3 regions of the Bacillus sp. FSL R5-0422 genome follow, and region 3 is predicted to be linked to each of the others. Evidence: riboswitches for the same ligand, from Rfam matches in the RefSeq annotation. Region 3 holds a riboswitch; each other region holds the start of a gene.

Region 1 (3,132 bases), 1.1 Mb from region 3:
CATCTCTATCTCTCTTCTTTGCAAAGAAGTATATTATTTAAAAAGGAGGTTTTCTTTATGAAACGGAAAAAGAAACGAACATCTCCAGAAAGACAAACAGTCTTGTTTCATTTAACAGATGCCCTCATTCCAAGTCTGGACATGATAGGGGTTGCATTAAAGGCATTTTTCCACCTCTTAAGAAAAGCCTTTTCCGTGATCTGATATAAAGCCCCGTAGGTTCTTTTTTAGGATGAATATATTTGACTTCCTCCGCTGATAAACTCCTTCGCCTTTTTCTCCATCTCTTTTTTCACTTCTTCTGATTGATTGCGAATATCATGGGAAATTTTCATGCTACAAAACTTCGGTCCGCACATCGAGCAGAAATGGGCAGTCTTAGCGCCTTCAGCAGGCAATGTTTCATCATGGAACGCCATCGCTCTTTCTGGATCAATTGACAGGTTGAATTGGTCACGCCATCTAAATTCAAACCTTGCTTTCGATAAAGCATCATCGCGCTTTTGAGCAGCAGGATGTCCTTTCGCTAGATCAGCAGCATGAGCGGCAATTTTATAAGCGATCACACCTTCTCTTACATCTTCTTTGTTCGGCAGCCCTAAATGCTCCTTTGGCGTTACATAGCATAGCATCGCTGTTCCATACCAGCCGATCATAGCTGCGCCGATGGCAGATGTAATATGATCATATCCCGGAGCAATATCTGTTGTAAGAGGCCCTAATGTATAAAATGGTGCCTCTTTGCAAATCTCCATTTGCTTGTCCACATTTTCTTTGATTTTATCCATTGGAACATGTCCAGGTCCTTCAATCATCACCTGTACATCATGTTTCCATGCGATCTCTGTCAATTCACCTAACGTTTCTAGCTCTGCAAACTGCGCTTCATCATTGGCATCAGCTATTGATCCTGGTCTAAGCCCATCTCCAAGTGAAAAAGCAATATCATACGTTTTCATAATCTCACAAATGTCTTCAAAGTGGGTATAAAGGAAATTCTCTTGATGATGAGCAAGACACCACCTTGCCATAATGGCACCGCCTCTTGAAACAATACCAGTCACCCGGTCGACTGTCAGAGGAATATACCTTAACCGCACGCCCGCATGAATCGTGAAGTAGTCTACTCCTTGCTCTGCTTGTTCAATTAATGTGTCTCTGTACACGTCCCACGTCAAATCTTCTGCCACGCCATTCACTTTCTCAAGCGCCTGATAAATGGGAACGGTGCCTACTGGGACTGGACAATTCCGTATGATCCATTCCCTCGTTGTATGAATATCCTTTCCTGTAGACAGATCCATCATGGTGTCTGCCCCCCATCTGATCGCCCATGTCATTTTTTCAACTTCTTCATCAATGGATGATGTCACAGCTGAATTGCCAATGTTCGCATTGATTTTGACATGAAAATGCCTTCCGATAATCATCGGTTCACTTTCAGGATGGTTAATATTCGCTGGAATGACAGCTCTTCCGCTGGCAACTTCCTCTCTCACGAACTCAGGGCTTAGCCCTTCTCTTAAGGCGATGAACTCCATTTCAGGCGTGACAATACCTTTTTTTGCATAGTGCATTTGCGTCACACAGGCACCTTGTTTTGCACGAAGCGGCTTATGATGAAAATCAGTATGAATATGCTGATGAGACCCGTTTCTAGAGCGATAGCCGTTATCTTCAGGTTTTACATGGCGCCCTTCATAGCTTTCTGTATCTCCCCTTTCTTCGACCCATGCTGCTCTCAGACGGTTAAGCCCTTTTGTCACATCGATATGGGCATGCTCATCCGTGTAAGGACCACTCGTATCGTACACACGAATTGGTTCATTTTGAATCATTCCTGCCTGCGTCACCGTTTGCGTGAGGGCAATTTCTCTTTTTGGCACTAAAATGTCAGGTCTTGACCCTTTCTCATACACCTTTCGGCTGCCGTCAAAGCTTGATAATAACGATTGAGTTGTTGGGATATTTTTCTTTTCTTTCATTTGCTGTTCTCTCCTTCTCTTCTTGTCACCGGACAGGATGGAATCAGCACCAGCAAAAAACCAGGCTCTATGAAAAGAACCTGGTTTCGTCGTTAGAAATAAACATGAATGTCATCCGTAAATGACCCATGTATCATCTTCAACTTCCCCACGCTGGTACGAGCCAGATCAGGTCCAAAGGGTTAAGAAGTATACACTTCTCTCTCAGCCCAGCCTCGGGCACCCCTAGTCACATTTATTATTTTCCACAACAGTGTAGCATAGCGATGCCATGAAAAAAAGAAGTTTCAGGAAAATAGTTCCTTTTCACTACAAAAGAAATAAAGCCAGCTTAATATACACATTGATATACACCCTCCATCCCAACCATTTAGATAAAAACTGAAATAATCATTGATCCTTTCCTCCTATTATGTATAATTAATCTAAACGGAGAATTTTTATACAAACTTTTTCAAAGGAAGTTCTAGTCGATTGCAAACATTTCTCACATTTATCGTCGTAGGATTCTCAATTGCTCTGCCAGTCGGAGCGATCACGGTTGAAATGACAAAACAGGGATTAAAAAACGGCTTCTTTCATGGTTTAACCGTAGGAGCAGGCGGCATGACCATCGATCTCTTACTTATCTTGGCTTTATATGCTGGATTTGCTCAGTTTTTATCACTGCCATTTGTCCAAATCCCGCTTTGGCTAATCGGAGCTATATTCTTAATGATTCTCGCATACGATTCCATTAAACATGCGGATCAAGACATCCATTTAGCTGGCGAAAAAGTCAATAAATCATTCGCAAAAACGTACAGAAACGGCTTGCTTGTCGCGGTATCTCCTGGAAACCTTGTGTTTTGGGTTTCTGTATTCGGTGCTGTACTGGCAGATGCCTATACAAAAACAGATTCATCTGAATTTATGCTAGCATCAGGTGGTATATTGGCAGGAATTCTCCTTCATGACATCGGTCTCCTCACTCTTGTATCCTTAACAAGAAAAGTGATGAACCAAACGATGATCAAATGGACATCCATTATTGCTGGTATTTTATTACTAGGGTTTGGCTGTTATTTCTTTTACGAATTTTATATGGGCATCAAGGTTTATTTTTAAGAAAAGGCTAAAGTTCTTGAGGAACTTTAGCCTTTTTTAT
Region 2 (3,132 bases), 790 kb from region 3:
CTGTCCATTGTAGCACGTGTGTAGCCCAGGTCATAAGGGGCATGATGATTTGACGTCATCCCCACCTTCCTCCGGTTTGTCACCGGCAGTCACCTTAGAGTGCCCAACTAAATGCTGGCAACTAAGATCAAGGGTTGCGCTCGTTGCGGGACTTAACCCAACATCTCACGACACGAGCTGACGACAACCATGCACCACCTGTCACTCTGTCCCCGAAGGGAAAGCCCTATCTCTAGGGTTGTCAGAGGATGTCAAGACCTGGTAAGGTTCTTCGCGTTGCTTCGAATTAAACCACATGCTCCACCGCTTGTGCGGGCCCCCGTCAATTCCTTTGAGTTTCAGTCTTGCGACCGTACTCCCCAGGCGGAGTGCTTAATGCGTTAGCTGCAGCACTAAGGGGCGGAAACCCCCTAACACTTAGCACTCATCGTTTACGGCGTGGACTACCAGGGTATCTAATCCTGTTCGCTCCCCACGCTTTCGCTCCTCAGCGTCAGTTACAGACCAGAGAGTCGCCTTCGCCACTGGTGTTCCTCCACATCTCTACGCATTTCACCGCTACACGTGGAATTCCACTCTCCTCTTCTGCACTCAAGTTTCCCAGTTTCCAATGACCCTCCCCGGTTGAGCCGGGGGCTTTCACATCAGACTTAAGAAACCGCCTGCGAGCCCTTTACGCCCAATAATTCCGGACAACGCTTGCCACCTACGTATTACCGCGGCTGCTGGCACGTAGTTAGCCGTGGCTTTCTGGTTAGGTACCGTCAAGGTGCGAGCAGTTACTCTCGCACTTGTTCTTCCCTAACAACAGAGCTTTACGATCCGAAAACCTTCATCACTCACGCGGCGTTGCTCCGTCAGACTTTCGTCCATTGCGGAAGATTCCCTACTGCTGCCTCCCGTAGGAGTCTGGGCCGTGTCTCAGTCCCAGTGTGGCCGATCACCCTCTCAGGTCGGCTACGCATCGTCGCCTTGGTGAGCCATTACCCCACCAACTAGCTAATGCGCCGCGGGTCCATCTGTAAGTGACAGCCGAAACCGTCTTTCATCCTTGAACCATGCGGTTCAAGGAACTATCCGGTATTAGCTCCGGTTTCCCGGAGTTATCCCAGTCTTACAGGCAGGTTACCCACGTGTTACTCACCCGTCCGCCGCTAACATCCGGGAGCAAGCTCCCTTCTGTCCGCTCGACTTGCATGTATTAGGCACGCCGCCAGCGTTCGTCCTGAGCCAGGATCAAACTCTCCGAGGTATGCAGGATGCATATCACACATGCGTTGCTACACGATGTAGCGAACTTAGCATGTGATCATTTCCTGCCTCGTCAGCGTTTGACTGACTACCTATGAAACATCATAGGATTTTTTATAAAAACTCGAATTAACAGGTACGTTTTGTCTTATTTAGTTTTCAAAGATCATCTTCGCCGTCTCTCAGAGGCGACTTTATTAATATAACATTCTATCAAGATAAAGTCAATAACTTTTTTCTTTATGTTATTTAATAACCGCGCTGTTTTAGCGGCGAATACAAATATAACACCTTTTGAGAGAGGAAACAAGTATTTTTTCTAAATAATTTATTTTCCCTTATCTCTACCTATATAATCATACAAAAATCGATTGTCACAGGAATTCTCTATTGTTGATCTAGAAGGTCTTTAGTATATTTATAATAGAAGAAAACTAAATAACCGCAGGGGGAGCTTTGTGCTGAGAGTGAACACTTGTTGTTCTGACCCTTTGAACCTGTCAGTTAATACTGAAGTAGGAATGTGGATTCATTTGAATACATGTGGTGTATTCAACTCGATATGTTTTTCTATGAATAACATACTCATCCTTACACGGTCTCTCCTTGCTCAATTCATGAAAAGGGAGATTTTTTTATGCAGCAATCAAACCAATTGGTACGACTGATGGAAATCGCAATTATGACTTCACTTGCACTTGTATTAGATTACTTATCAGGTCTCTTTTTAAGAATGCCGAATGGCGGATCTCTTGCGCTAATTATGATCCCCGTCATTCTTATGTCTATTAGATGGGGAATATCAACCGGGTTTATCATTGGCGTGCTTATTGCAGGCCTTCAGCTGATGAATGGTCCTATTATTGCTACACCAGTTCAAGGATTTCTCGATTATTTCGTCGCATCTGTTGTCATTTCCCTAAGTGGCCTATTTTCTGGATTGATTAAAAAAGCCATTCAGGATCAAAAACGAAAGCAGCAATTCTTCTATATTACTTTATCCGTATTTGTTGCAAGTTTCTTCAGACTGTTGACGTTCTTTATTTCTGGTGTTGTTTTCTTTTCTCAGAATGCACCAAAAGGAACGCCAGGTTGGGTTTACTCTTTAATTTATAACAGCACATATATGGTCCCTTCATTTATTATTTGCAGTATCGTTCTTTGCATACTCATACCAAGTGCATCTCGTTTGGTTTTTCCTCACAAAAAATAACTGGCTGATTTCAGCTGGTTATTTTTTTATGCATAAATTGGCGCTCTATGGAATCTATTAATAGTAGAAGATTTCATGTTGGAGGTACGTCAATGAACCCTTACTCCATTATGCTGTGCTGTTATATTCTCAGTCTTGCTTATTTTTTGGCAGGTTTCTATGAAGCTTTAAAGATAGCAGGAATAAAAGGAAAAGTAGAAGCTTCTCCTCTTATCTCTTATATGTTGCTAGCGGTGCTTTTCACATTTTTCTCTCATTATTATTGGAAGCTGACGATTTAATTCGGTGTAGATGGTCATTTAATACAGGTAGCTCCCACCCGTACCCTATTTCATCATGCTTCTCGCCAGCCAGCTCGAACTGGCTGGTAACGACAAAATGAGGTTGAAGCTTTTGATAAAAATGCTTTGCCGAGTTTTGTTCAAATACCCACAGCAGTATATTTTGATACCCTTTCTCTATTAAATAACGCACTCCTTCTGCAATTAAAGCAATTCCTGCTCCTGATCTCTGTTTCTTTTGCAATAAATAGATCGCGTAAAGTTCTCCATCATATGTTGGATACCTCTCATCACGTTGTTTTCCAAAAGAAGCAAAACCAAATACCCCCTCGGCATCTTCTGCGACAAACGTCCCTTCAAGTGACATTCTTCTCCAGCTCTCTTCTC
Region 3 (3,132 bases):
TGTGTGAATGTCTGTATTCGGATCGACTTCGAGTTGGACTTTTTGCATGAGCTGTTGAATGATATCATCCATCTCGTCGCGAGGGACGGAGCGGTTCTCTAAGCTAAAGGCAATTTCTTCATTGACACGATGCATACAAAACTGGGAATCAGGGTCCTGAAACATGACGCCTGTATGTCTTTGCAATATCACTTCGCCCTGCATATCCGCTTCTAAATGTTCTGGAATGATGCCAGCCAGAACCGAGATGAGCGTTGATTTACCGCTTCCGCTTGGTCCTAAAATAAGCACCTTTTCTCCTTTTTGAATGGACAGAGAGACTTGATGCAAAACGGGCTGAGGCTGTTCATAAAAACGGACAGTGAGATTATTGCACGCGAGAAATGAATTCATGCTGTTCACCTTTGTTTCTTTTTTCTTTCATGATGGCATATTGATTCAGTACACCGGTTTTAGATAATGTGTCTACCACAACTTTGGCTAAACATCCGCCCAGTATCATTCCACTAATAATTTGAGTTATGAGTGTGATGAGTAGAACTTGAGGTGTGTAATAACCAAAGCCATTTGCAACGAGGCTGTAAGCCATTGCTCCAACAGCCGCAAAGGCACCTGACAACATCAGTGTCCACATACGATATCGTTTATATCCAAAAAGAGCAAAGGCGATTTCTGCCCCAAGTCCTTGGCATACACCAATCAGCAAGGCTGAAAGACCGAAGTGGCTGCCTGTTAGTAATTCCACAGCGGCAGCGGCTGTTTCTGCGATCAGGGCAGCTCCCGGCTTTTGGATGATATACGCGACGATTGGACTAGCAATCACCCAAATGCCAAACATGATGTTCCCTCCTGCGGGGCCAACAAGTGCTGTAATGGGCAAGTAAAGTGTGGACCACCCTAAATAGATGACACCGCATGCAACGGATAAAATGACAGCAAGGACAACTTCTTTCATCTTCCATGTCATGATGAATGCACCTCCAATGGAACTGGCCACTCTTCCACCGTAAACGCCATGTCCCAAAACTTGTACTCTAGTTGACAGCTTAAGATAAAGTGCTGTTTCATTTTTTCCTTTTCCTTCTCACTTGCTGCTTCCGCCAGCTGATCGAGCCGTTTGCAAAGCTCCACCGTAATAGAGTCGGTTAACCCTCCATAAAATGTGATCCACTCATAAAACGGATGTGACGGGTCGGGCTGCACATCTGTGAGCATTCGTTTCCCAATTTCCCAATATGTCCAAGGGCATGGAAGCAGAACAGCGATCATTTCTCCAAGCGTGCCTTCCTTGGCGACTTGTAGCATGTGATGAATATAGTGATGAGCACTCGGAGCAAGCGGGGCACCTTGGAGCCCATCATATGATACACCTGCCACTCGGCAAAGGTTTTGGTGAGGGTGTGTCTCACTATCTAGTACAAATGCAATCTGCTGATGGAAAAAAGCAATATCTTCTTTGTCTGTACATCTGCTAAGAGCCGCTGCATAAATTTTAATAAAAGCCTGTAAATATTCTGCATCTTGTTTGACGTAATGAATGATCTGCTTCTTTTCCAGCTTTCCTTCTGCCAGTCCCCTGACAAACGGATGCTGATAAATGGCTTCAAATAATGGTTCTGTTTCTTCTCTTAATTGCGCTGAAAATGTCATAAAAAAAGCCTCCTCTTCTTCAGTAGAATAAATGAAAAAGCCACCCCAAATGGAGCGGCCTTCTTATCGATTCAATCATGAATAAGACGAGGTCCAGCTCCACTTCCCTCCGCTAGTACAAACTAGATCAGGTTCAAAGGGTCCAAGATTTCCTCTTGTCTCAGTCATACATGACTCCCCTAGTGGACTTTTGTCATTTAATTATCTTTACTCTACACATGTGGAGATTTGCTGTCAACCGCCTTTCTTAATTCAACGTTCTGATCGTAGGCAGCTTCTCGATCCCCGCAGCATAGTAAAAATTAAGGACACTGAAGAAATCAATTGGTTTTCCTGTTTTCAAATCAACAGCTAAAATATGATCGCCGTAATTTGTCATGTCATCTATATCTAAACGTCTTGGCGTTGTCTTTCCAAGTGTATCAACAAAGCTACTATGGTAGAATTGTCCGCTAGCAAACGATGATTCATGATACATAAATAATGTCTCTACATCTAAGTAGACGAGAATGGCCTCAGATGAACTCGCATAAGGAGCAGAGTACGATACTGGTGCCGAGATACTTTTCACTTTTACACTTTCAACAGAATGGGTTCTCTGATCATATTTTCCGTCATATGAGAAATAAAATACACGCTCCCATTTATAATCGGCGGTCTTCGATTGTTTGTTATACACTTTTGTACCATTAGCGAAAACATCCCCATTGGCATACTCAGCTACAAAGTATTGCAAGGTGGAAGAGAGGGAAACAGCCCCTGTGAAATTGGGTGGGTTTTTTGCATTCACTAGTAGTGTGTAAGAGTCTCCAAAATCTCCATCGCTTGTGATACCGAATGCGTAGTCACCTGCTGGTAAATTGGTCAAACCAAGGAGACTGCCTGCTGGCTGAATCAAGTCCGTCGGATAAGCTTGTCCAGTTTCATAATCAACAACAAATAATTGTACGAAATAATCGGGATTTGATGAGGTAATTCGGCTGATGAGTGCCTGAGGTGAAGTCGTACTTAACAACCATAAATCGACTGGGTCGTCCTCTGATAAGACAACTGATTGGTTGATGGCTAATCCATCAATGGAGCGAACGGAAGATGTACGCATCTTGCCATCTTTAGCGGCTTTTCGTTTGATACTGATTCCATTTTTCTTATCTACTTTAAAAGATTTTTTTAACTGTTTCTGTTTGATAGCGGTTCCTTCATCCTGCTTCAAAAACGAGTCTTGCACTTGCTGAATGGCTTTTTCCGTCAGTGGTGATAATTTACCATCTGTTTTCGGTGCTTCTTCTGCTTTTAATGCTGGTGAAAATAAACCTGTTGTGACGAGTAGAATGGATAATAAAGCGGCAGTCATTTTTCCATAAAAAGCTCTCACAGGAACATCCCCTTTTTCCTAATTTGGGTTTTATACCCTGTGAATATTTTACCATTATTTCGTTCGTTGTTATGGTCTTTTTTAGGAAATCTTTATGACAAAAAAAC

Evidence for each region. A riboswitch is a leader RNA that binds a small molecule or an ion and turns the genes downstream of it on or off. The one in region 3 is predicted to bind thiamine pyrophosphate.
Region 1: linked by a shared signal. The riboswitch ahead of thiC (phosphomethylpyrimidine synthase ThiC) and the one ahead of tenA (thiaminase II) in region 3 are both predicted to bind thiamine pyrophosphate.
Region 2: linked by a shared signal. The riboswitch ahead of thiT (energy-coupled thiamine transporter ThiT) and the one ahead of tenA (thiaminase II) in region 3 are both predicted to bind thiamine pyrophosphate.

What each region holds. Positions count from the first base shown of each region.
Region 1 covers NZ_CP152014.1:2,373,432-2,376,563, forward strand. Annotated here, with positions in the region: gene MKX52_RS12150 (hypothetical protein) at 58-204, shown strand; gene thiC (phosphomethylpyrimidine synthase ThiC) at 228-1,985, opposite strand; TPP riboswitch at 2,114-2,222, opposite strand; gene MKX52_RS12160 (LysE family transporter) at 2,460-3,092, shown strand.
Region 2 covers NZ_CP152014.1:2,687,894-2,691,025, forward strand. Annotated here, with positions in the region: rRNA gene MKX52_RS13805 (16S ribosomal RNA) at 1-1,252, opposite strand, end outside; TPP riboswitch at 1,689-1,790, shown strand; gene thiT (energy-coupled thiamine transporter ThiT) at 1,889-2,464, shown strand; gene MKX52_RS13815 (GNAT family N-acetyltransferase) at 2,705-3,132, opposite strand, start outside.
Region 3 covers NZ_CP152014.1:3,477,226-3,480,357, forward strand. Annotated here, with positions in the region: gene MKX52_RS17830 (energy-coupling factor transporter ATPase) at 1-393, opposite strand, end outside; gene MKX52_RS17835 (ECF transporter S component) at 368-967, opposite strand; gene tenA (thiaminase II) at 964-1,650, opposite strand; TPP riboswitch at 1,738-1,841, opposite strand; gene MKX52_RS17845 (hypothetical protein) at 1,898-3,025, opposite strand.